DNA from 2 places in the Dechloromonas aromatica RCB genome. Region 2 is predicted to be linked to the other one. Evidence: riboswitches for the same ligand, from Rfam matches in the RefSeq annotation. Region 2 holds a riboswitch; the other holds the start of a gene.

Region 1 (11,303 bases), 150 kb from region 2:
GGCCAATGGCCAGCGACTGGAACCACGCCTCTTCGATATTGGCCTGACCATCGGCCATGGCGACAATCGCCTGACCACGCCAGTAGGGATCGATATTGGCCGCCAGCACCAGCTCGGTTTCATCGACGGAGAAACCTCGGTTATTAAGGCCCTCCCCGCCGGCCGAAACGAACCCGCCGATGACGCGCCCCGGAATATCCTTCATGTTCCGGTACTGCCCCTGCAGGATCAAAGATACCTCGGGATTGAAACCATTGGCAGCGGCCGATGGCGACGAGCTGGCGACCGGCGCGGAGGCTACTTGCTGCGGCTCTTGCCGTGACTTCGTCTCGGCCTGGGCCAGTTTCTGCTCGAGCGCGGCAATACGCTGCTCGTAGGTTTTTTTCATCTCATCGATCTGACTGCGGATGGCAGCAAGGTCGGCATCGGTGGCGGCCTGAACGCCGCACGAGGCGGCCAGCAAGGCCGCCATGGCAAATGATTTTTGCATGGAATTTCCCTGAAAATGCGTAGAAATCGACCATCAGCATGAACGCGGCGGTCGACCGTCAAATACGGCAAATTTCAGAGAAGAGGTGGACCGCGCTGCGTTGCGAGCGGTGCCGGGAAAGCGCTGCGGCCATGAGCCGACAAGGCTTCCGGAACAGACTGGACAGCCACCACCGGCGGCAAAGCCACCAGCGATGGCAGCGCTGCGCCAAGATCATGTGCCGCCAGGCAAAGCTGGCAGGCATGGGTCGGCAAGCCTTTCTCGTCGCCAGCCGCATGCTCGACCGCATGCGCCCCCGTCGCCAGCTGGGCGAAGAAGAGGATGGCAACGAGAAGGAAGTGACGCAACTGAAGCATCTGTTCAGTCTATCAGGGCTGCATTACGTTCAGATGGCAAAGATACTGGCTCAGTCTACCTGGACCAGCAGGCCCTTCAAATACTCGCCTTCCGGAAAGTTCAGTGCCACCGGATGGTCGGCAGCACCCGACAGCCGACGCACGATGCGCGCACTGCGTTCCGCGTCCAGCGCCGAATCGGCAATGATTTTCTGGAACATTTCCAGGCCAACACCGCCCGAACACGAATAGGTCATCAGCAGACCACCCGGCTTAAGCAGACGGCAACCGAGAATATTGATGTCCTTGTAGGCCTTGGCTGCCCGATCGGCATGAGCGGCAGAAGGTGCGAACTTGGGCGGATCGAGCACGATCAGGTCGAACAACTTGCCGGCCTTGCGGAAATCGCGCAGCGCCTGGAATACATCAGCCTCTTGCCATTCGGCACGATCTGCCGGCAGTTGTGGATTGAGCGCCAGATTGGCCTTGGCCTGCGCCAACGCCGGACCGGAGGAGTCAATCGACAATACACTCTTCGCGCCGCCAGCCATGGCCTGCAGGGAAAAACCGCCGGTGTAGCAGAAGCAGTTCAGGACATCCTTGCCGGCCGACAATTGGCCGAGCAAAGCGCGGTTCTCGCGCTGGTCGAGATAGAAACCGGTCTTGTGCCCACCGGCGATATCAATCGCCAGACGAACGCCGTTCTCATCAATCGACAACGGCGTTGCCGGCGCCTCGCCGTGCAGCCAGCCAGTCGTCGGACCGAGTCCTTCCAATCCGCGAACATCGGAATCTGAACGCTCATAGACCCGAGCACAACCAGTCGCCTTGACCAGCCCTGCAACGATGGCATTGCGCCACTTGTCGGCACCGGCCGAAGTCAGCTGAATGACCACCGTATCGCCATACTGATCGGCAATGACCCCCGGCAAACCATCCGACTCAGCATGAATCAGGCGCAGCCCCTGCTGACCACGGAGCTCCGGCAGGGCCTGGCGAAGCGCCACGGCAGCAGCGATGCGGCGCTTGAAAAAGGCGTCATCGATCGACTCTTCGGCATCGAAGGTCCAGAACCTGGCGCGAATCTGCGATTTAGGACTGTAGGCAGCCCGCCCCAGCGGACGCAGATTGTCGGCCAGGACCTCGACGGTATCGCCCGGCCGGGCCCGACCCTCCAGACGACCGACCGAACCGGCGAACAACCAGGGGTGATGCTTGAAAGCAGAACGCTCCTTGCCCGGAAGCAGAATCAGCTGAGCCATGTTTTTCCCGATCTATAAAGCAAGAAGCCCCGGTCACCTTGCGGCAACCGGGGCTCAGAATACTGGCGAAAACTTAAGCGCCCAGAGCCTTGCGGTTACGCTGATGGCACTCGGCAGCGTACATGACCTTGAACATGGTCTTGCCGGTGCTCTTGAACAGACGCTTGGTGGACTTGGAAACGCAGCGGCGCTCCAGGGACGAACGGCGATTACGGTTGATGGCCATGAATAACTCCTTGATTCCGGCTATTTTTCGAAACCGCCAATCATAGAGGCTGGTAGGAGAATCGTCAACGAAGCCTTGATTTTTCGCCAATTTCGACGGCCAGTCGTTCAGACCATGGCGCATCTGCCAATATTGGATTACTTGCTCTTCGCCCTTGGGTGAGCTGCGTCGTAAACCTTCGCCAGATGCTGGAAATCAAGATGCGTATAGACCTGCGTTGATGCGATGCTGGCATGTCCGAGCATCTCCTGCACCGCCCGCAAGTCACCCGACGATTGCAGGACATGCGAGGCGAAGGAATGCCGCAGCATATGGGGATGCACGTGCGTCGGCAAACCCAGCAGCACAGCTCGGCGCGCCAGTCGGGCCTCGACCATGCGCGGGCTGATGCGCCCCCCCCGCTGGCCGACGAACAAGGCCTTTTCCTCGGGCTTAGCCAGCTCATTTCGCACTGCCGCCCATGCGGCAAGCGCTTCCCGCGCCTTGCTGCCAACCGGCACCAAGCGCAACTTGTTGCGCTTGCCCAATACACGAACCTCACTTTCGTGGGCAATGTCGTCCAGTGCCTCGCAATCAAGGGCAACCAGTTCGGCCAGGCGCAAACCTGATGAATAGAATAGTTCGAACATCGCCAGGTCGCGGGCCGCCTGGACGGGATCATCGTCGTCGACAGGCATCAGCAGGCGTGAGGTTTCGTCGACCGACAAGGCCTTGGGCAGCATCCGGGGCGATTTGGGCGGGCGGATACCGTCGCAGGGATTGGCCTTCACCATGCCCCGCTCGCCCAACCAGTGAAAGAAACCACGCCAGGCCGACAAGGCCCGCGCCAAAGAACGACCGGCCAGCCCCTGACCATGCAGTTGCGCGACGAAGCGGCGGAGGTGATGCACCTGCAGGCTGGCGAGCGGTATATCTCCCGCTGCTGCCAGCAGCTTCTGCAGATCACGCCGATAGTTGGAAACGGTGTGCGCCGATAGGCGTCGCTGGTCCGAAAGTTCGGCCAGCCACGTGTCGACGGCAAGCACCGGGGTCACAGCACGCTCTTGGTCACCCGGGCCAGCGCGGCAGAAACCATTTCGCCAAGACGCTCAAGATAGAGCGTACCCATATCGGCGTAGAAACGCTGCGCGTCCTCGCTGCCCAGCGCGATCATGCCGATCGTGCCACCGCCATTGCGCAACGCGATCAAGGCCTGCGAACGAATATGCGAGGCATGCTCGCCAAACCAGGAAGCCGTACCGAAGCCGGCGGTCGAACCACAATAAGGCCGGGCCAGCGTTTCGGCAAAAACCTGCAACTCTTCGCTGACTGCCGCAAATTCCGGCAAGCCTTCGATTTCTTCCGGCTTGTCCCACAGGCGCAGTGCCACATGCGGCACGGAGAAGTCATCGCGCAGATGGAAGTTGAGCAGATGGATCACGGCCTGGAAGGTTTCAGCGGCAATCAGCGCCACCGAAAGACGGTGCACCTTCTCGCTGATCTGGTCGTTTTCTTCGCCAAAGGCGATCAACTCGGCCAGCTTGCTTTCGGTGCTCCGGTTTTTTTCGCGCAACGTCAGCATCTGGCGTTCGGCCAGCGACACGGCGCGACCACCGTGCGGGTGCGGCACGAAAATCTGCGCCATCAAGTCCGCGTACTGCTCGAAGAAACTCGGATTGTTCTTCAGATACTCCGCGATTTCCTCGGGGAACATGGCGCTCATAATTCGATTTCTCCAGTAAATACCGTCACTGCCGGGCCGGTCATCAGCACCGGCCGCTCGTCGCCACCCCAGGCAATCGTCAGATCGCCGCCACGGGTGGTCACCCGCACCGGCGAATCGAGCAACCCGCGACGAATGCCGGCCACCACGGCCGCACAGGCGCCCGTGCCACAAGCCATCGTTTCGCCCGAACCTCGTTCGTAAACACGCAGCTTGATGGCATGCCGGTCGACAATCTGCATGAAGCCAGCGTTGACCCGCAGCGGGAAGCGCGGATGCTTTTCGATCAATGGCCCGTGCTCACCGACCGGTGCCGTATCGACACTATCCACCACCTGCACGGCGTGCGGATTACCCATCGAGACGACACTGGTTTCCAGCGTTTCGTCGGCGACGTCAAGCAGGTGAATGATCACGTCGTCTTCGGCCAGGAAGGGAATTTCAGCCGGTAAAAACCGGGGAATGCCCATGTCGACCGTGACATTGCCATCGCCTTCAAGGCGCGGCGAAATGATGCCTCGCATCGTCTCGACGCGAATCTCGCGTTTGTCGGTCAGGCCTTCGTCATGAACAAAGCGGACGAAACAGCGAGCCCCGTTGCCACATTGCTCGACCTCTCCGCCATCGGCGTTGAAAATCCGATAGCGAAAATCGATCCCCGGCTGGCTCGCCTTTTCGACCAGCAGAATCTGGTCACAGCCGACGCCAAAGTGACGATCGGCCAGGTAGCACAACTGTTCCGGGGACAGGGAAACCGACTGGCGAACACCGTCAAGGACAACGAAATCGTTGCCCAGACCGTGCATCTTGGAGAATTTGAGTTTCACGCACTGCTCCGCTGAATGGTTAGGAAAAGCATAGCAGAGACAGGGGCTTGCCTCAAATTGTTAAAGTTTCTTCTCCATCACGAAATCGTCCATCACGTAGCCGTGACCGATGTCGTCTACCGTCGCCGTGCGGACCACAAAACCGTACTTCTTGTACGAATTGATGGCATTCACGTTGCGCTTGTTCACTTGCAGGATCACACAAGGGTAGCCCTGTTTTTTGGCGCGCTCAGCGACATGGGCGATCAACTGACCGCCAACCCCCTGGCGCTGCACGTCGGGGTGAATGTAGAGCTTGTCCAGCTTGAACTCGTCGTTGTAAATCTCGCTGAACGCAAAGCCGACACGACGATCGCCATGGAACGCCTGATCCAGCCACTTGTGCAGGTCTTCCAGGTCATCGTAAAGACGCTCATGGCCGTAACGTTGCTCGAGCATGAAATCGATCTGTTCCTGCGTGATGATGCCAGGATAGGTCGCCTGCCAGATTTCACGAGCGAGGGCCGCGATCGCCGGCACATCGGGCGGCGTCACGGGGCGGATTTCCACTTTCAGGCTGCTGTTCATTTATAAAACCTCTGCTCTCCGGGTGGCCGGGTTTTGAAGCGTTTGTGCAACCAGAAATACTGCTCCGGCATGCGCAGCACCTGGCTTTCGATAAACTTGTTCATGAATTCGGTATCGGCTTCGACGCTCTCGCCGGGGAAGTTTTCCCAGGGCGGCATGACTTCGACCTCATAGCCGTCCGGAACCTGCCGGGCGATACACGGGACGACCCGCGCACCAGTCAAACGCACTAGCCGGGACAAGGCGGGAATCGTTGCCGCCTGGACACCAAAAAAAGGCACGAAGATCGACTCCTTGGGACCGAAATCCATATCGGGCAGGTAGTAAAAGCGGTAACCATCTTTCATGGCCTTGATGATCTTGCGCATGCCGTCCTGCCGGGAGAGCAGGACCGCATCCCTGAAACGCACCCGGCCATCATAAAGGAGTTTATTGAGGACCGGATTCTTCTGGTTGGAATAGACGCTGCAACCCGGCACGTACATCGAGATGCGGGTCGCCTGGGCATCCAGCCCGACGAAGTGAGGCGAGAGGAGGATCACCGGGCGACCTTCTGGATCGGTCAGGTGTTCGACGCCATGAATACGAAACAAACGCTCCAGACGCTCCCGGGACCCCCACCAGCAGAGCGTACGGTCGAGCACAGCCTGGGCGAAGGCGACGAAATGCCGCTTAGCCAGTTCCTCTCGCTCCGCTTCCGTTTTTTCCGGAAAGCACAAACGCAGGTTGATCAGCGCAACCTTCCGCCGCTCCCGGCCAACGGCGTAAAGCAAACGCCCAAGGCCGGCGCCAAGGGCACGCAGAATGGGTAGCGGCAGCCAGTGCAGCAGCCACAGAAATCCGACCAGAATCCAGGTGAGAAATATCTTCACGACACCTTACTCCGCCGGCGGTGGCTCAGCGCCACCCGGTCGCTTGTATCGGTTGTAGCCCCAGAGGTATTGAGCCGGACATTGGCGGATCAGGGCTTCGACCTCATCATTGATTTGCTGCGCCCGTTCGACGGTGGAACCACTCAGGGGATTGTGCGGCAGCTGGAAATGTACACGGTAACCGCGCCCGCCGGGAAGACGCTCCCCCCAGGTCAGCAGCGAGACAGCGCCAGTCTCGGTCAGGCGTGCCGCCAGGGTCATGGTGTAGGCGTAGCGCCCGAAGAACTTGAGCCAGACGCCCTCTCCGGTCTTGGGTGCCTGATCCGGCAACATGCCAACCATCTCGCCCTTCTTCAGCGCCTTGATCAATGCCCGAACGCCAGAGAGGTCGGCCGGAGCCAGATGCAGGTGCTCACGTTTGCGGCCCATCAGGATCAACTCCTGAGCGGAGGCAGACTTGGGGGCACGATAGAGCACCGTGATATCACCGAAAGAGGAGAGGTACTGGGCAGTAATCTCGAAGCAACCGAGATGCGGCGTCAGAAAGACGATGCCCTTGCCGGCCTGCCGCGCTGCCTCGACATGCTCCCAGCCAACGACCTCGGCGACCAGTGGCACGGCCTCTTCCAGCGGACGCATCCAGATTCGTGCCAGCTCAATCATCTGCTTGCCGGTTTCGGCCGCGACAGCACCGCGCAGCGATGGGTCAATCCCGGCCTGTGCCAGGTTTTCCTGCAGGTGATGCCGATAGGTCGGCGAAAGCCAGTAGATCAGGCGGCCGAATCCACCGCCCAGCACATGCAGCAAGCCCAGCGGCAAAAAGGAAAAAATGCGAAAAAGAAAAACCATGACGCCCCGGGGGTTGAATCCCCCTGAGAAAAGTTTAATATTATCCGTTCGCCGAGTTAAACAGACAACTTGCGGGGCGACTAATAAATTCTGCTAAAGCGTCACCTGCTCGTGGTCCAAAGCTGGTAGCGCCGGATCAAAGGACCACTGGAGCACTCCATGAGCGATTACCTCTTCACTTCGGAATCTGTCGGCGAAGGCCATCCCGACAAGGTTGCCGACCAGATTTCCGATGCTATCCTCGACGCCATCCTGGCGCAGGACAAGCATTCCCGCGTTGCCGCCGAAACCCTGTGCAATACCGGTCTCGTTGTGCTGGCCGGTGAAATCACCACCAACGCCAATGTCGACTACATCCAAGTCGCCCGCGACACCATCAAGCGCATCGGCTACGACAACACCGAATACGGCATCGACTACAAAGGCTGTGCCGTGCTCGTCGCCTACGACAAGCAGAGCCCGGATATCGCCCAGGGCGTCAATGCCGCCTATGACGACAACCTCGGACAGGGCGCCGGCGACCAGGGCCTGATGTTCGGCTACGCCTGCGATGAAACCCCGTCGCTGATGCCGCTGCCAATCTACCTGTCGCACCGTATGGTCGAGCGCCAGGCCATGCTGCGCAAGGACGGCCGTCTGCCGTGGGCTCGCCCGGACGCCAAGTCGCAGGTCACCATCCGCTACGTCGATGGCAAGCCGCACTCGATCGACACCGTCGTGCTGTCCACCCAGCACTCGCCGGACATCAGCCTGGAAGACCTGCGCGAAGCCACCATCGAGCAGATCATCAAACCGGTGCTGCCGAAGGAACTGATCAAGGGCGACATCAAGTACCTGGTCAACCCGACCGGCCGCTTCGTCGTCGGCGGCCCGCAGGGCGACTGTGGCCTGACCGGCCGCAAGATCATCGTCGACACCTACGGTGGTGCCGCGCCGCACGGCGGTGGCGCCTTCTCCGGCAAGGATCCCTCCAAGGTCGACCGTTCGGCTGCCTACGCCACCCGTTACGTCGCCAAGAACATTGTCGCCGCCGGTCTGGCCTCACGCTGCCTGGTCCAGGTTTCCTACGCCATCGGCGTCGCTGAGCCAACCTCGATCATGGTCGAGACCTACGGCACCGGCAAGGTCAGCAACGAAACCCTGACGGCGCTCGTTCGCAAGCACTTCGACCTGCGTCCGAAGGGCATCGTCAACATGCTCGACCTGCTCCGTCCGATCTACCAGAAGACCGCCGCCTACGGCCATTTCGGTCGCGACGAGCCGGAATTCACCTGGGAAGCGACCGACCGTGCCAACCTGCTGAAGAGTGACGCCGGCCTGTAAATCCTACATTTCTTCGCATTAAACAAGGGGGCGCGCAGCCCCCTTTTTGTTAGAATTGCGAAATATGTTGAAGAAAATACCAGTCGAAAAACTGACGCTCGGCATGCACCTCCAGGCTTTCTGCGGCGCCTGGCTGGATCATCCGTTCTGGCGGACCAAGTTCGTCCTGACCGACCCAAACGATCTGTGCCTGATCAAGGAAAGCTCGATCAGGGAAGTCTGGATCGACGCGTCCAAAGGTAGCGACGTAGCAACAGATGAGGTTGCCGGCACGACAGAAATCGTCACCGCAGAGGAAATTCCCGAACCACCTCCCGTTGTGCAGGAAAAGGCTTCGTTCAACGACGAAGTCAAACGCGCCGCCAAGATTTGCGCCAAAGGCAAGGAAGCCGTCGTTTCGATGTTCCAGGAAGCGCGCATGGGAAAGGCCATCGAGGCCGAAGCCGCCGCACCGCTGGTCGAGGAAATTTCCAACTCCGTAATGCGCAATCCGGGTGCCCTGATCAGCCTGGCCCGCCTGAAGACGGCTGACGACTACACCTTCATGCATTCGGTGGCCGTCTGCGCCCTGATGATCGCCCTCGCCCGCCAGCTTGGCCTCGATGATCGACAGGTCCGCGATGCCGGCATGGCCGGACTGCTGCACGACCTGGGCAAGGCGATGATTCCGCTTGAAGTGCTGAACAAGCCCAGCAAGCTGACCGACGAGGAATTCGACTTGGTCAAAACCCACCCTGAAGCGGGCTACAAGTTGCTGCTCGAGGGCAACGGCATCAGCGAAATGACCAAGGATGTCTGCCTGCACCACCATGAAAAAATCGATGGCAGCGGCTACCCGAAAGGACTGAACAGCGACACGATGAGTCTGTTCGCCAAGATGGGGGCTGTCTGCGACGTTTACGACGCGGTCACCTCCAACCGTCCCTACAAGGCGGGCTGGGATCCGGCTGAGTCGATCAAACGGATGGCGGAATGGAAGGGGCATTTCGACCCATCCGTCTTCCAGGCCTTCGTCAAGAGCCTGGGCATCTACCCGATCGGCTCCTTCGTTCGCCTGGAGTCTGGCAAGCTCGGCGTGGTCATCGAACAAGGCGAGCAATCGCTGCTCAAACCCAAGGTCAAAGTCTTTTTCTCGACCAAATCGCAAGCCTACATCCGCCCGGAAACCATCGATCTCGCCCGCAGCCCCGAGAAAATTGCCGGCCGCGAAGATGCCGCCAAATGGGGCATCAAGGATGTCGACCGCTACTGGGCTGGCGACAAGGCTTGAAAACGCATTTATAATCCGTCACCTACCGAGGGGCGCTGCAGGAGATTCCTCCCAGGCTCGGTTTAAAACGGCGCTCACTGATCAACCCTGCCGGGCGCAGGGGGCCGCCGGTGAGCAACAACGCCGTTATTCCCCTCCCCGTCACAGTTATTTAGGAGCTTACTGTGGCTGAATTCAAAGACTACGTTATCGCCGATCTTTCCCTTGCCGACTGGGGTCGCAAGGAAATCCTCATTGCCGAAACCGAAATGCCGGGCCTGATGGCCATTCGCGAAGAGTTCGCGAAGACCCAGCCGCTCAAGGGCGCCCGCATCACCGGTTCGCTGCACATGACCATCCAGACCGCCGTGCTGATCGAGACGCTGACCGCGCTCGGCGCCGAAGTCCGCTGGGCCTCGTGCAACATCTTCTCGACCCAGGACCACGCAGCCGCCGCCATCGCCGCGCAGAACATCCCGGTCTTCGCCGTCAAGGGCGAAACTCTGGTCGATTACTGGGATTACACCCACCGCATCTTCGAATGGGCTGACGGCGGTTATTCGAACATGATTCTCGACGACGGCGGCGATGCCACCCTGCTGCTGCACCTCGGCGCCCGTGCCGAAAAGGACATCTCCCTGCTGGCCAAGCCGGGCTCCGAAGAAGAAACCATCCTCTTCGCCGCCATCAAGGCCAAGCTGGCCGTCGATCCGACCTGGTACTCCGTGCGCCTGGCCCAGATCAAGGGCGTCACCGAGGAAACCACCACCGGCGTGCATCGCCTGTACCAGATGCATCAGCGTGGCGAGCTCAAGTTCCCGGGCATCAACGTTAACGATTCCGTCACCAAGTCCAAATTCGACAACCTTTACGGCTGCCGCGAATCGCTGGTCGATGGCATTAAGCGCGCCACCGACGTGATGATCGCCGGCAAGGTTGCCGTCATCGCCGGTTACGGCGACGTGGGCAAGGGTTCGGCCCAAGCCATGCGCGCCCTGTCGGCACAAGTCTGGGTCACCGAAATCGACCCGATCTGCGCCCTGCAGGCCGCGATGGAAGGCTATCGCGTCGTCACCATGGAATACGCCGCCGACAAGGCCGACATCTTCGTCACCACGACCGGCAACTTCCACGTCATCACCCATGACCACATGGCTGCGATGAAGAACAACGCCATCGTCTGCAACATCGGTCACTTCGACAACGAAATCGACGTCGCCTCGATCGAGAAGTACCAGTGGGAAGAGATCAAGCCGCAAGTCGATCACGTCATCTTCCCGGACGGCAAGCGCATCATCCTGCTCGCCAAGGGCCGTCTGGTGAACCTCGGCTGCGGCACGGGCCACCCGTCCTACGTGATGTCGTCGTCCTTCGCCAACCAGACCATCGCCCAGATCGAGCTGTGGACGGAGGCAGTCAAGGGTTCCAACAAGTACCCGGTCGGCGTCTACACGCTTCCCAAGCACCTGGACGAAAAGGTAGCCCGTCTGCAACTGAAGACGCTGAACGCCCAATTGTCCGAGCTGACCGACGAACAGGCCGCCTACATCAGCGTGCCGAAGGAAGGCCCGTACAAGGCCGACCACTACCGCTACTAAGCG
Region 2 (11,303 bases):
GATAACAAGCGGTGCGGCACCATCTCCCGTGCCAGTGCACGGGGTTCGTACCTCGAACCAGTGCCACAGGCCATTGGTATGCTTCAGGCGCAAGGTGAAGGGTGGGTAGCCGCGAGCGGTATTCGCGCTCAGTCTTGCGAACAGCGTGCTCAGTTGCGGCCGCTCATCGGCATGTGCCAGCGCTAGCCAGGCCTCAGGGGTTTCCGGCAGCGCATCCGGACTGTAGCCCAGCAGGCTGTGAAAATTGCGCGAGATCCTAAACTGCCGGGTTTCGGTGTGCCATGACCAGCACCCCACCCCAGCGATCATTAGCGCTTCTTCCAGGGCTTCAGCCGGAATCTGGCTGGAAGGCGCCATGGTCAAGGGGGGGGCGAGTCGGGATTAAAAGAGCTCAATGTCGTCGCTCTTTTCCTTCATTTCGGCCATGTACTTGTCGACTGCTTCTTGAACCGGCATGCCATTCATGACGGCATCAAACATGGCGATTTCTTCGCGGGTGGAATACTTGGTCTTGATCTTGTCCTGCAGGCCGACCCACTCGGCGGGATTGAACAGACGACGGCTGTCGGCAACGAGATCGCTCAGGTCGCCCAGGCTGAGCCCGACGTGGGCGAGGCGCTGAACCAGCTTGTCGTAGAACTGGAAGGCGATGATGGCTTGATGAACCATGCCGGAGACGTGCTCGGAAACGCCGGTCAGATTCTGTTTGGCGACGCCGACTTCACCCTGGTCGGGCAGGGTCTGGACGGTATCGGAAATCATCCGCATGTAACCGGCCATGGTGGTGAACGAGTCGGTCAGCACTTCGACGGAAGCGTTGCTGTCTTTCATCGCGGCTTCGATCTGCACGGCAGAGAGCTCAAGCATCAGCACGGTCTCGCGGACCTGGCTCCAGTTGAGGTCCGGCATATGGGCGCTAGTACCGCGTGGTTGGTTTATCTCGACAGTCATGTATTCCCCTCTTTTTCCGCCAAACTATAGCGCAATTCATGTCCGCCGTTCTATCAGCACATAGTGTTTGCGGACGGCTTCGAGAACTTCGAAGGTGCCTGTGAAGCCGGCTGGAATGATGCAGGCATCCCCGGGGCCGAATTCGCTGGCTTGCTGGTCGCTGTCGGTGATCCGCAGACGGCCCTCGATGATGCAGAAGAATTCATCTTTTCCTGGGGCAAAGGCGATATTCCAGGCGCCGGGTTCGCAGGACCAGATGCCGGCCGACAGATCGCCGTTTTCGGTCAGGAAATGTTCCCAGGTGGTGCGCAGCGGGTTGCCCTTGACCAGGCGGTCCGGCCTGGGCCGGTCATAGGATGGGGGTGGGGTGGTGGTCGAAAAAGCGGTGAGCTTGGGCATGGTCAGGAAATCAGGAGCTAGGCAGGGCTGGGGCAAATATCTTAATTTGCCGCGATAATTCGTGCATGAGTTTTGTCCGCTTCCTGATATCCCCCTTCTTCCTGATGGCGACGGCAGTGATCGCCGCGCCACCGCTGGTTGCGGTGGATGTCGGCCATGGCGGCAAGGATACGGGGGCGATCAGCGCCCGTGGGCGAACAGAATTCGAGTTCAATCGGGACTTTGCCGGGCGACTGGCGGCAACGTTGCGCGAGCATGAGCTAGGTGTTCTGGAAGTCAATTTCGACGGCAAGATCGGCAGTCTGGCCGCTCGTCCGGCCGCGGCGATCGGCAGCGATTTCTTCATCGCCATTCATCACGACTCGGTCGGCGAACCGTGGCTGCTTAACTGGGAGTGGAATGGTCAGCCGCTGCGCTATACCGAGGTCAAGCGCGGTTTCGGCCTCTTCGTTTCGGCGCAGAACCCGGATCTCGAAACCAGCCTGCGTTGCGCCTCCACGATCGGCGCCATGATGCGCCGCGCCGGCTTCGTGCCGTCCGACTGGCATGCCCGCAAGCATGTCCCGGCCGATGCCGAGAATGGTGTCTGGTATTACGACAATCTGGTCGTGCTTTACCGGACGACCTTGCCGGCCGTGCTGTTCGAGGCCGGGGTCATCAAGCATCGCGACGAAGAGCTGGAGTTGCTTGATCCTGAGCGCCAGGCGCGCATGGCCGATGCCGTGGCCACCGGCATCGCGGCCTGTCTGTTCGTCAAGGCAAGCGACACACCCGCTGAATAGCTTGCTTCAGAGAAATATCGGTTCCGGCGTCAGTTCGACCGCGAATTTTTCCCGCACGGCAGCCTGTACGGCAGCCATGGTTCGCTGCACATCCTGGCCTGTGGCGCCGCCGCGATTGACCAATACCAGTGCCTGCTTTTCGTACATGCCGACCGGACCGAGCGCCTTGCCCTTCCAGCCGGCCTGTTCGATCAGCCAGCCGGCGGCCAGTTTGACCCGACCATCGGGCTGCGGGTAGCGGGGTAGTGTCGGGTAAGCGTCGGCCAGGGCTTCGGCCTGTATGGCTTCAACGACCGGATTGTGAAAGAAGCTGCCGGCATTGGGGGTCACTGCCGGGTCGGGCAGCTTGCGCTGGCGGACGGCGATGACTGCCGTGGCGATGTCCTGAGCGCTTGGCGCGGCAATTTTTCGTGTCGCCAGTTCCTGAGCGATGTCGGCATAGCGCATGTTCGGCTGCCAGGCCTTGGCCAGGCGAAAAATCACCGAGGTGATGGCGATCCTACCGTTCAAATGCCAGCCTTGCTGCTTGAACAGGCTGTCGCGGTAGGCGAAACGGCAATCGTCCCGATCAATCGTCAGCAGCGCTTTTTTTTCAAAATCCCAGCCGGTGACAGAATGCAGGCAATCGGCGACTTCCAGCCCATAGGCCCCAATATTCTGGATCGGTGCGGCACCAACTGTGCCGGGAATCAGGCTCAGGTTTTCCAGGCCCGGCCAGCCGCGGGTCAGTGTCCATTGCACGAAGTCATGCCAGTTCTCGCCGGCGCCGGCTTCGATAAACCACGCCTCGGCATCTTCCTTGACCAGTCGTTTGCCGGGGATGGCCATGTGCAGCAGCAGGCCATCGAAATCGCCGGTCAGCACCAGATTGCTGCCGCCGCCGAGAATGAAGCGTTTTTCCTTGACCAGCTCGGGCGCGGTCAACGCCTCGGGCGCGGTGACTTTTTGATAGCGCGCTGCGCGGCCGGGGAGGGCGAGGGTGTTGAATGGGGTGAGGTCGACGTTGGTGCTGGGATTCATAGGCAGGATTTTCGTCGATTTTTGACCTGGTTTGGAGTTGCTTGTTGGTTTATGGCGGGCAGGGGGCAGATCGGTGCTTGACCCGGGCAGCGGCCGGGGAGTAAAACATGATCACTACGTGGCGACCGATTTTCGGCTCCCCGGACAACTCCATGGCGACACGATAATGAAGCCGGCCGACCGACACCTCTGGCAGCGATTCTGGGCCATAGCCTCGCCATATTGGCGCCAGGACGAACGACTGAAAGCCTGGGGGCTGCTGGCGCTGCTGATTCTGCTGTTGTTGGGGCAAACCAAGTTTGCCGTGTTGTTCAACGAGCAGACCGGGGAATTTACTTCCGCTCTCGCTGCCCGCGACGAAGAGCGTTTCTGGAATTCGATCAAGTTCTGTCTGGGCTTGCTGGTTGCGGCGGTGCCGATCTACACCCTGTATTACTTTGTCCGGGACACACTCGGCATCCACTGGCGGCGCTGGCTGACCCACCACTTTCTGGAAAGCTATTTCAGCCACCGGCATTTCTATGAATTGAATGCCAATGCCGGAATCGACAACCCGGACCAGCGGGTGGCCGAAGATATCAATACCTTCACCCAGCGTTCGCTGTATTTCCTGCTGATCTTCATTGGGTCCATCCTGCAACTGGCTGCCTTTAGCCGCGTGCTGTGGTCGATTTCCCATGAGCTGGTCTATTTCCTGGTTTTCTACGCCATTGGGGGGACGCTGATTACGATCCTGGTCTTCGGCAACCGGCTGATGAACCTGAACTTCCACCAGTTGCGGCGGGAGGCGGATTTTCGTTTCAGTCTGGTGCGTGTCCGTGAAAACGCCGAATCGATTGCCTTGTACCGGGGCGAGGCGCAGGAACTGCAACAGGTCAGGCAGCGCTTTGCCGCTGCTTTCAAGAACTTCAAGCGCCTAATCCGCAGCCAGATGGGACTCAATTTCTTCCAGCACGCCTATGGCCTGATGACCATCGTGCTGCCCAGTGCCATCATCGCCTCGCGAGTGCTCTCGGGGGAACTGGAGGTTGGCCGGGCGATACAGGCGGCCGGTGCTTTCGCTGCGATACTCAGCGCCTTTTCACTGATCGTCGAGAATTTCGAAAGCCTGAGTCGCTTTGCGGCCGGTATCGAGCGTCTCGATGCCCTGGCCCGCTTTCTGCCCGGCCATCCGGCGGGCCATGTCGGCAGGGGCAGTACCATTTTGTCGGTGGATGCGTCGCATCTGACCCTGGAAAACCTCACCCTGCAGACGCCGAACTACGAACGGACGCTGATCCGCGATCTGTCGCTGGCGGTCAAGCCAGGCGAGGGGCTGATGATTGTCGGCGAGAGCGGTAGCGGTAAAAGTTCGTTGCTACGCGCCATCGCCGGTATCTGGTATGCCGGTAGTGGCACCATCTACCGGCCGCAGCCGAACGACATCCTGTTCCTGCCCCAACAGCCCTACATGCTGCTCGGCACCTTGCGCAGCCAGCTGCTTTATCCGCACAAGGAGCGGTCGATTGCCGATGCGCAGTTGCTGAAGGTGCTGGAGCGGGTCAACCTGCCTGATCTGGCCAACCGTTTTGGGGGGCTGGATGTTGAAATGGACTGGCAGAAGGTGCTCTCGGTTGGCGAGCAGCAGCGCCTGGCTTTTGCCCGCATCCTGATCAGCAAGCCACGTTTCGCCATTCTCGACGAAGCAACCAGTGCGCTGGACAACGCCAACGAGGATGCCCTCTATCGGCTGCTTCAGGAAATGAAAACGACCCTGGTCAGCGTCACGCATCGTCCAGCCATCCTCAAGTATCACAAGCAGGTGCTGGAACTCACGGGCGACAGCCGGTGGCAGGCTTATCCGGCTGAGGAATATGGCTTCAGGGAAGATCGCGACGCACCATAGGCGCGCCGCGACCAGCCATTACAGCAAGGGTGCCAGCCAGTACTCGGCATCCTTGAGTGACATGCCTTTGCGGGCAGCCCAATCTTCCAGTTGATCGCGCCCGATTTTCGGAATGGCGAAATAGGCCGCTGCCGGGTGAGCAATGTAGAAGCCGGATACTGCCGCAGCCGGGGTCATCGCGCAGGACTCGGTCAGCTGCATGCCGGCGTTGGCCGGGGCATCGAGCAGGGCGAACAACTCGCGCTTGGCGGTGTGGTCTGGACAAGCCGGGTAGCCGGGGGCGGGGCGGATACCTTTGTATTGTTCGGCAATCAGTTCGGCATTGGTGAAGGTTTCATCGTGGGCGTAGCCCCAGTATTGGGTACGTACTTGCAGATGCAGCCATTCAGCGGCGGCTTCGGCCAGACGGTCGGCCAGCGACTTGAGCATGATCGCGGAGTAGTCGTCGTGGGCGGCTTCAAATGCAGCGACACGCTCTTCGATGCGGTGGCCGGCGGTGACGGCAAAGGCGCCGACATAATCGTTTTCACCAATAAAATCAGCCAGCGCCATGTTGAAGCGACCTTTTGGTTGCTTGTGTTGTTGACGTAGGCCCACCCAGCGGGTCAGTTCAGTCGTCCGGCTTTCATCGCTGTAGATGATGATGTCTTCGTTCTCTGCCTTGGCCGGGTAAAGGCCGAAGACGGCACGGGCGCTCAGCCAGTTTTCGCTGATGATCTTGCCGAGCATTTCCTTGGCATCGGTGAACAACTGGCGAGCGGTTTCGCCGACCGTTTCGTTGTCGAGAATGGCTGGATAGCGACCGGCCAGATCCCAGCTTTGGAAGAACGGTGTCCAGTCGATCAGTAGCGCCAGATCGCTCAGGCTCGGGTTGAGCGTCTGCAGGCCGAGCTGTTTCGGCTTGGCCGGTGTGAACGGCTCGTTCCACGTGAAACGGTTGGCGCGGGCTTCAGCCAGCGTAACCATCGTCGCGCCCTTGCGGCCTGAGTGTTCGGCGCGAACAGCCTCGTATTCGGCGACGATTTCAGCCATATAACCATCGCGCTGCTCGGTGGAGAGCAGCTTGGTGGCGACGCCAACGGCGCGCGAGGCGTCTGGCACGTAGACGACAGCGCCTTCGGTGTTGGGGGCGATCTTGATCGCGGTGTGGGCGCGGCTGGTCGTCGCGCCACCGATCAGCAGCGGCTGCTTCATGCCTTGGCGCTGCATTTCGCTGGCGACGTGGGCCATTTCCTCAAGCGACGGGGTGATCAGGCCGGACAGGCCGATGATGTCGACGCGGTGTTCGAGCGCCGCCTTCAGGATGTTGTCACAGGAGACCATGACGCCGAGGTCGATCACGTCGTAGCCGTTGCAGCCGAGCACGACGCCGACGATGTTCTTGCCGATGTCGTGCACGTCGCCCTTGACCGTCGCCATCAGTATCTTGCCCTTGCTGCCCAGGCCGGTGCGGGTCTTTTCCGCTTCGATGTAGGGCAGTAGGTGGGCGACCGCCTGTTTCATCACGCGGGCCGATTTGACCACCTGCGGCAGGAACATCTTGCCGGCGCCGAACAGGTCGCCAACATGGTTCATGCCGGCCATCAGCGGGCCTTCGATGACGGCGAGCGGTGGCTTGCCTTCAGCTTCGAGCTGGGCGCGGACTTCCTCGGTATCCGCCACGACGAAATCGGTGATGCCCTTGATCAGGGCATGTTCGAGGCGCTTCTCAACGCTCTGCTCACGCCAGCTGAGGTCCGGTCCGGTGTCCTTGGCTTTGCCTTCCTTGACCGTCTGGGCGAAATCGACCAGCGCCTCGCCCGCATTCGGGTTGCGGTTGAGCACCACATCCTCGACCTTCTGGCGCAATTCCGGTTCCAGATCGTCGTAGATGCCAAGCATGCCGGCATTGACGATGCCCATGGTCATGCCGTTCTTGATCGCGTGGTAGAGGAAGACGGTGTGGATCGCCTCACGCACCGGGTCGTTGCCGCGGAAGCTGAACGAGACGTTGGATACGCCACCGGAGATGTGGGCGTGCGGCAGGTTCTGCTTGATCCAGCGCACCGATTCGATGAAATCGACCGCGTAGTTGTCGTGTTCCGGGATACCGGTGGCGATGGCGAAAATGTTCGGGTCGAAGATGATGTCTTCAGCCGGGAAGCCGATGCTCAGCAGCAGGTCGTAGGCGCGCTTGGAAATCTCGGTCTTGCGGGCAAACGTGTCGGCCTGGCCCTTCTCGTCGAAAGCCATGACAATGACCGCCGCACCGTAGCGGCGGGCCAGCTTGGCCTGCTCGATGAACTTGGCTTCGCCTTCCTTCATCGAGATCGAATTGACGATGCCCTTGCCCTGGATGCACTTCAGGCCCGCTTCGATGACCTCCCATTTCGACGAGTCGATCATGATCGGCACGCGCGAAATGTCCGGCTCGGAGGCGATCAGTTTGAGGAATTTGTCCATGGCGGCCAGCGAATCGAGCATCGCCTCGTCCATGTTGATGTCGATGATCTGGGCGCCGTTCTCGACCTGTTGGCGGGCAACGGCCAGCGCATCGTCGAAACGGCCTTCGAGGATCATGCGCGCGAAGGCCTTGGAGCCGGTGACGTTGGTCCGTTCGCCGACGTTCACGTAGAGCGAGCCGGGTGTGACGTTGAAGGCTTCGAGACCGGACAGGCGCAGCGCCGGTTCGATGGCGGGGCGCTGGCGCGGGCTGACCGTCGCAACACGTTGGGCGATGGCAGCGATGTGCTCCGGCGAGGTGCCACAGCAGCCGCCGACAATATTGACGATGCCGGCCTTTGCCCAGCTTTCGATTTCGTCGGCCAGCATGTCGGCCGTTTCGTCGTAGCCGCCAAAGGCATTGGGCAGGCCGGCGTTCGGGTGGGCCGAGACGTAGCAGTCGCAGACGCGGGACAGTTCCTCGACGTACTGGCGCAGTTCCTTGGCGCCGAGTGCGCAGTTCAGGCCGAAACTGACCGGCTGGACGTGGCGCAGCGAATTCCAGAAGGCCTCAGCGGTCTGGCCGGATAGCGTGCGGCCGGAAGCGTCGGTAATCGTGCCGGAGATCATCACCGGCCAGCGACGCTGGGCGATGTCGAAAAACTTCTCGATGGCAAATAGCGCGGCCTTGGCATTCAGCGTGTCGAACACCGTTTCAACGAGCAGGATGTCGGCGCCGCCTTCGACCAAACCGGTGATGGCCTCGACGTAGTTGGCGACCAGTTCGTCGAACGTGACGTTGCGGTAGCCCGGATCATTGACGTCCGGCGAGATCGAGGCGGTACGGCTGGTCGGGCCAAGCACGCCGGCGACGAAGCGCGGCTTGGCCGGATTGGCGGCGGTGAATTCGTCGCACAACTGACGGGCCAGCTTGGCGCCTTCGAAATTCAGTTCGTAGACGAGTTCCGACAGGTTGTAGTCGGCCTGCGATACCGCGGTCGAGTTGAAGGTGCAGGTCTCGAGAATGTCGGCGCCGGCTTCCAGATATTCGCGGTGGATGCCGCCGATAATGTCTGGCCGGGTCAGGACCAGCAGGTCGTTATTGCCCTTCAGGTCGTGGGGGTGATCCTTGAAGCGCTCACCCCGGTAATCAGCTTCCTGCAGGCCGTGCCGCTGGATCATGGTGCCCATGGCGCCATCGAGGACGAGCAGGCGTTGCTGGAGCAGGGAAGAGAGTTCGGCGGTACGGTTTGGCTGCATGGATCACCTCGGCAAAGCGAAATTGCACCGGGGACGCCGCAAAAACGAACGGCGCCGCAAACCGGGGCAAGGAAAACGCGGGTTTGCGAGCGCCGTTGATCATTGCCGAGCCTGGCCCCCGAATTAAAGGGTCGCAGCGCTCCTCGGCAGAAGCGTTAGTTTACCGGGGGCCGCTCAAGCTGCCAAGGATATTGATTTGTTTAGCCTTTCACGGCGACGCGCTTCGAGGTCTTCTTGACCCCGCCGCTGTTCGTGTCGAAATGCACCATGAAGTAGGTTTCGTCCATCGGCGGCATACCTTCGATGCGCCATTCCCAGATTTCTTCACGCAGATTGTTGAAGGTCTGTTTCGAGCCAGGTGCGCCGAGCAGGCGGCGAATATCGTCCTTGCTCATGCCGACGCGGACCTTGGCGTAGTTGGCGTCGTTCAGCACCTGCTCGACCTTGGCGACCACGTGATCAAGGCCGAAGGTGATCATGTAGCAACTGCTGCCGTTCGGCTGGCGGGCGTATTCCCAGGTCGCCGTGCCGTCGTCGTTCCAGTGGATGAAGCCGGGCTCGCCCATGCGGCTGCGCACTTCGGCCTGGGTCGTGACACCGGGCTTGATTTCCTGCAGGTTGAAGTAATCGCAGGCCGGCAGGGCTGCGGCCACGATGGCGGTGGCGGCAGAGGTGATCCAGGCAGGCAGTTTCATGTGGGCTCCATGACGAGGGGGCAAGGCAGTTTACGCTTTCCCGAGCTTGCTTTCATAATATCGGATTACTCTAATTTTCGGATATGCCGATGCAGCACCTCGATCCCCTTGCCGCACATGCCTTCCTGCAGCACCAGCCGCTCGCCGTGCTGGTCGATTGCCGGACGGAAATCGAGCATATGTACGTCGGCCACCCGGCCGGTGCCGAGCATGTGGCGTGGCAGGAGGGGCCGGACTGGGAGATTGATCCGAAATTTGCCGACAAGGTGAAGCGGCTGGTGCGGGGTGATCTTTCCCGACCATTGTTGCTCATTTGTCGCAGTGGAAGGCGTTCGGTCGATGCCGGGCTGGCCCTTGAGGCAGCCGGTTTTACCAACGTGATCAATGTTCTGGAAGGTTTCGAAGGTCCGCTCGACGAGGACTATCACCGCGGCAAGCTGGGTGGCTGGCGCTGCCGTGGACTACCGTGGTACCAGTCTTAGGCGTTGGTGGAGCAGGGCGGCGAGGCCACCGGTCAGCATCAGCCCGGCCATGCCGAGCGCCAGTGTCAGGGTCGAGCCCCATAAGGCGGGGGCGATCAGCGCGGCAACCAGACCGTTGAAGCTGGACTGGAAGAAGGTCTGGCACGATGCGGCCAGGCCGCGCTGGGCCGGGAAGGGGTCGAGCGCGAAGATGGTCAGGCAGGGCATGGCCAGCGACATGCCCATGGTGTAGACGAAAATGGGTGCCACGCTCCATGGCAAGCCGGGTGGCAAGGCAACATTCACCGTCAGGTTGATGGCGGCTGCGGTGCCCATGACCGCATAGCCAAGTCCGATGGTGCGGGGTAGCGAAACCCTGCCGGCCAGTCGGCCAGATAACCATGAGCCGCACACCAGGCCACTCATCGCCGGCCCGAACAGCCAGAGGAAGCCGGTTTCAGCCACACCGAGGTGCCGCATCAGGAAGACCGGGGCGGACAGGATGTACAGGAAGAAACCGCCGAAATTCATCGACAGTGCGGCGCAAGCCAGCAGGAAAGGCGGCGAGGTCAGCACTTTCCAGTAGGTTGAAGCGAGATAGGCGGGGCGCAGCGACTGGCGTTTTTCCGGCGGCAAGGTTTCGGGCAGCAGTTTCCAGCAGGCCAGCCACAATGCGGTCGTCGACAGCACGAGAAAGGCGAAGACCGAACGCCAGCCGAACAGCGTTTGCAGCCAGCCGCCAATGACCGGGGCGATGGCCGGGGCCAGCGCAAACATCATGGTGATCTGTGACATCAGGCGCTGGGCTTCTGCGCCATCGAACAGGTCGCGCACGATGGCGCGGCTGAGCACGATGCCAGCGCCAGCCGTGATGCCCTGCATGGCCCGCCAGAACCACAGGTGCTCGATGCGCGTGGCGAGAGTGCAACCCGCCGAGGCGATGGCAAACAAGCCAAGGGCGATCAGGATGACCTTGCGGCGTCCGAAACGGTCGGCAATCGCGCCGTGCCATAACGTCATCAGCGCGAAGGAGAACAGGTAAATGGACAGCGTCTGCTGGACTTCAAGCGGGGTCGCATGCAGTTTTTCGCCGATCTCGTGGAAGGACGGCAGGTAGGTGTCGATCGAAAATGGCCCGATCGCCGACATAGAGGCGAGCAGGATGGCGATGCCGCGCGTCTCGCGCCGGCTGACCTCAGCCACGGCCAAAGCGCCGGTACTGGATGGCCTCGGCGATGTGGGTGGCGCGGATGTCGTCGTTGCCGGCCAGATCGGCAATGGTTCGGGCGACTTTCAGGATGCGGTGCCAGGCCCGGGCCGACAGGTCGAGCTGCGTCGTCGCCTGTTGCAACAGCTTGCTGCCGGTTTCGTCGGGCTGACAGCAGGCATCGACTTCCTTGGTGTTCAGGCGGGCGTTCGGCTTGCTCTG

The links. Region 2 has a riboswitch for S-adenosylhomocysteine ahead of metH (methionine synthase). Riboswitches for the same ligand answer to the same signal wherever they lie in the genome.
Region 1: it holds a riboswitch for S-adenosylhomocysteine, as region 2 does, so the genes downstream of both, ahcY (adenosylhomocysteinase) here and metH (methionine synthase) in region 2, are expected to answer to the same signal.

The regions. Positions count from the first base shown of each region.
Region 1 covers NC_007298.1:203,475-214,777, reverse strand. Annotated here, with positions in the region: gene DARO_RS01065 (carbohydrate porin) at 1-490, opposite strand, end outside; gene DARO_RS01060 (hypothetical protein) at 565-846, opposite strand; gene DARO_RS01055 (class I SAM-dependent rRNA methyltransferase) at 897-2,087, opposite strand; gene DARO_RS22985 (hypothetical protein) at 2,161-2,313, opposite strand; gene xerC (tyrosine recombinase XerC) at 2,451-3,338, opposite strand; gene DARO_RS01040 (DUF484 family protein) at 3,344-4,015, opposite strand; gene dapF (diaminopimelate epimerase) at 4,012-4,842, opposite strand; gene DARO_RS01030 (GNAT family N-acetyltransferase) at 4,903-5,409, opposite strand; gene DARO_RS01025 (lysophospholipid acyltransferase family protein) at 5,406-6,281, opposite strand; gene DARO_RS01020 (lysophospholipid acyltransferase family protein) at 6,288-7,130, opposite strand; gene metK (methionine adenosyltransferase) at 7,290-8,453, shown strand; gene DARO_RS01010 (HD-GYP domain-containing protein) at 8,518-9,723, shown strand; S-adenosyl-L-homocysteine riboswitch at 9,745-9,806, shown strand; gene ahcY (adenosylhomocysteinase) at 9,888-11,300, shown strand.
Region 2 covers NC_007298.1:48,637-59,939, forward strand. Annotated here, with positions in the region: gene DARO_RS21420 (PAS domain S-box protein) at 1-357, opposite strand, end outside; gene DARO_RS00220 (hypothetical protein) at 382-951, opposite strand; gene DARO_RS00225 (cupin domain-containing protein) at 988-1,350, opposite strand; gene DARO_RS00230 (N-acetylmuramoyl-L-alanine amidase) at 1,416-2,132, shown strand; gene murB (UDP-N-acetylmuramate dehydrogenase) at 2,139-3,152, opposite strand; gene DARO_RS00240 (ABC transporter ATP-binding protein/permease) at 3,319-5,037, shown strand; gene metH (methionine synthase) at 5,056-8,718, opposite strand; S-adenosyl-L-homocysteine riboswitch at 8,799-8,869, opposite strand; gene bamE (outer membrane protein assembly factor BamE domain-containing protein) at 8,919-9,413, opposite strand; gene DARO_RS00255 (rhodanese-like domain-containing protein) at 9,497-9,895, shown strand; gene DARO_RS00260 (Bcr/CflA family efflux MFS transporter) at 9,875-11,077, opposite strand; gene DARO_RS00265 (YifB family Mg chelatase-like AAA ATPase) at 11,070-11,303, opposite strand, start outside.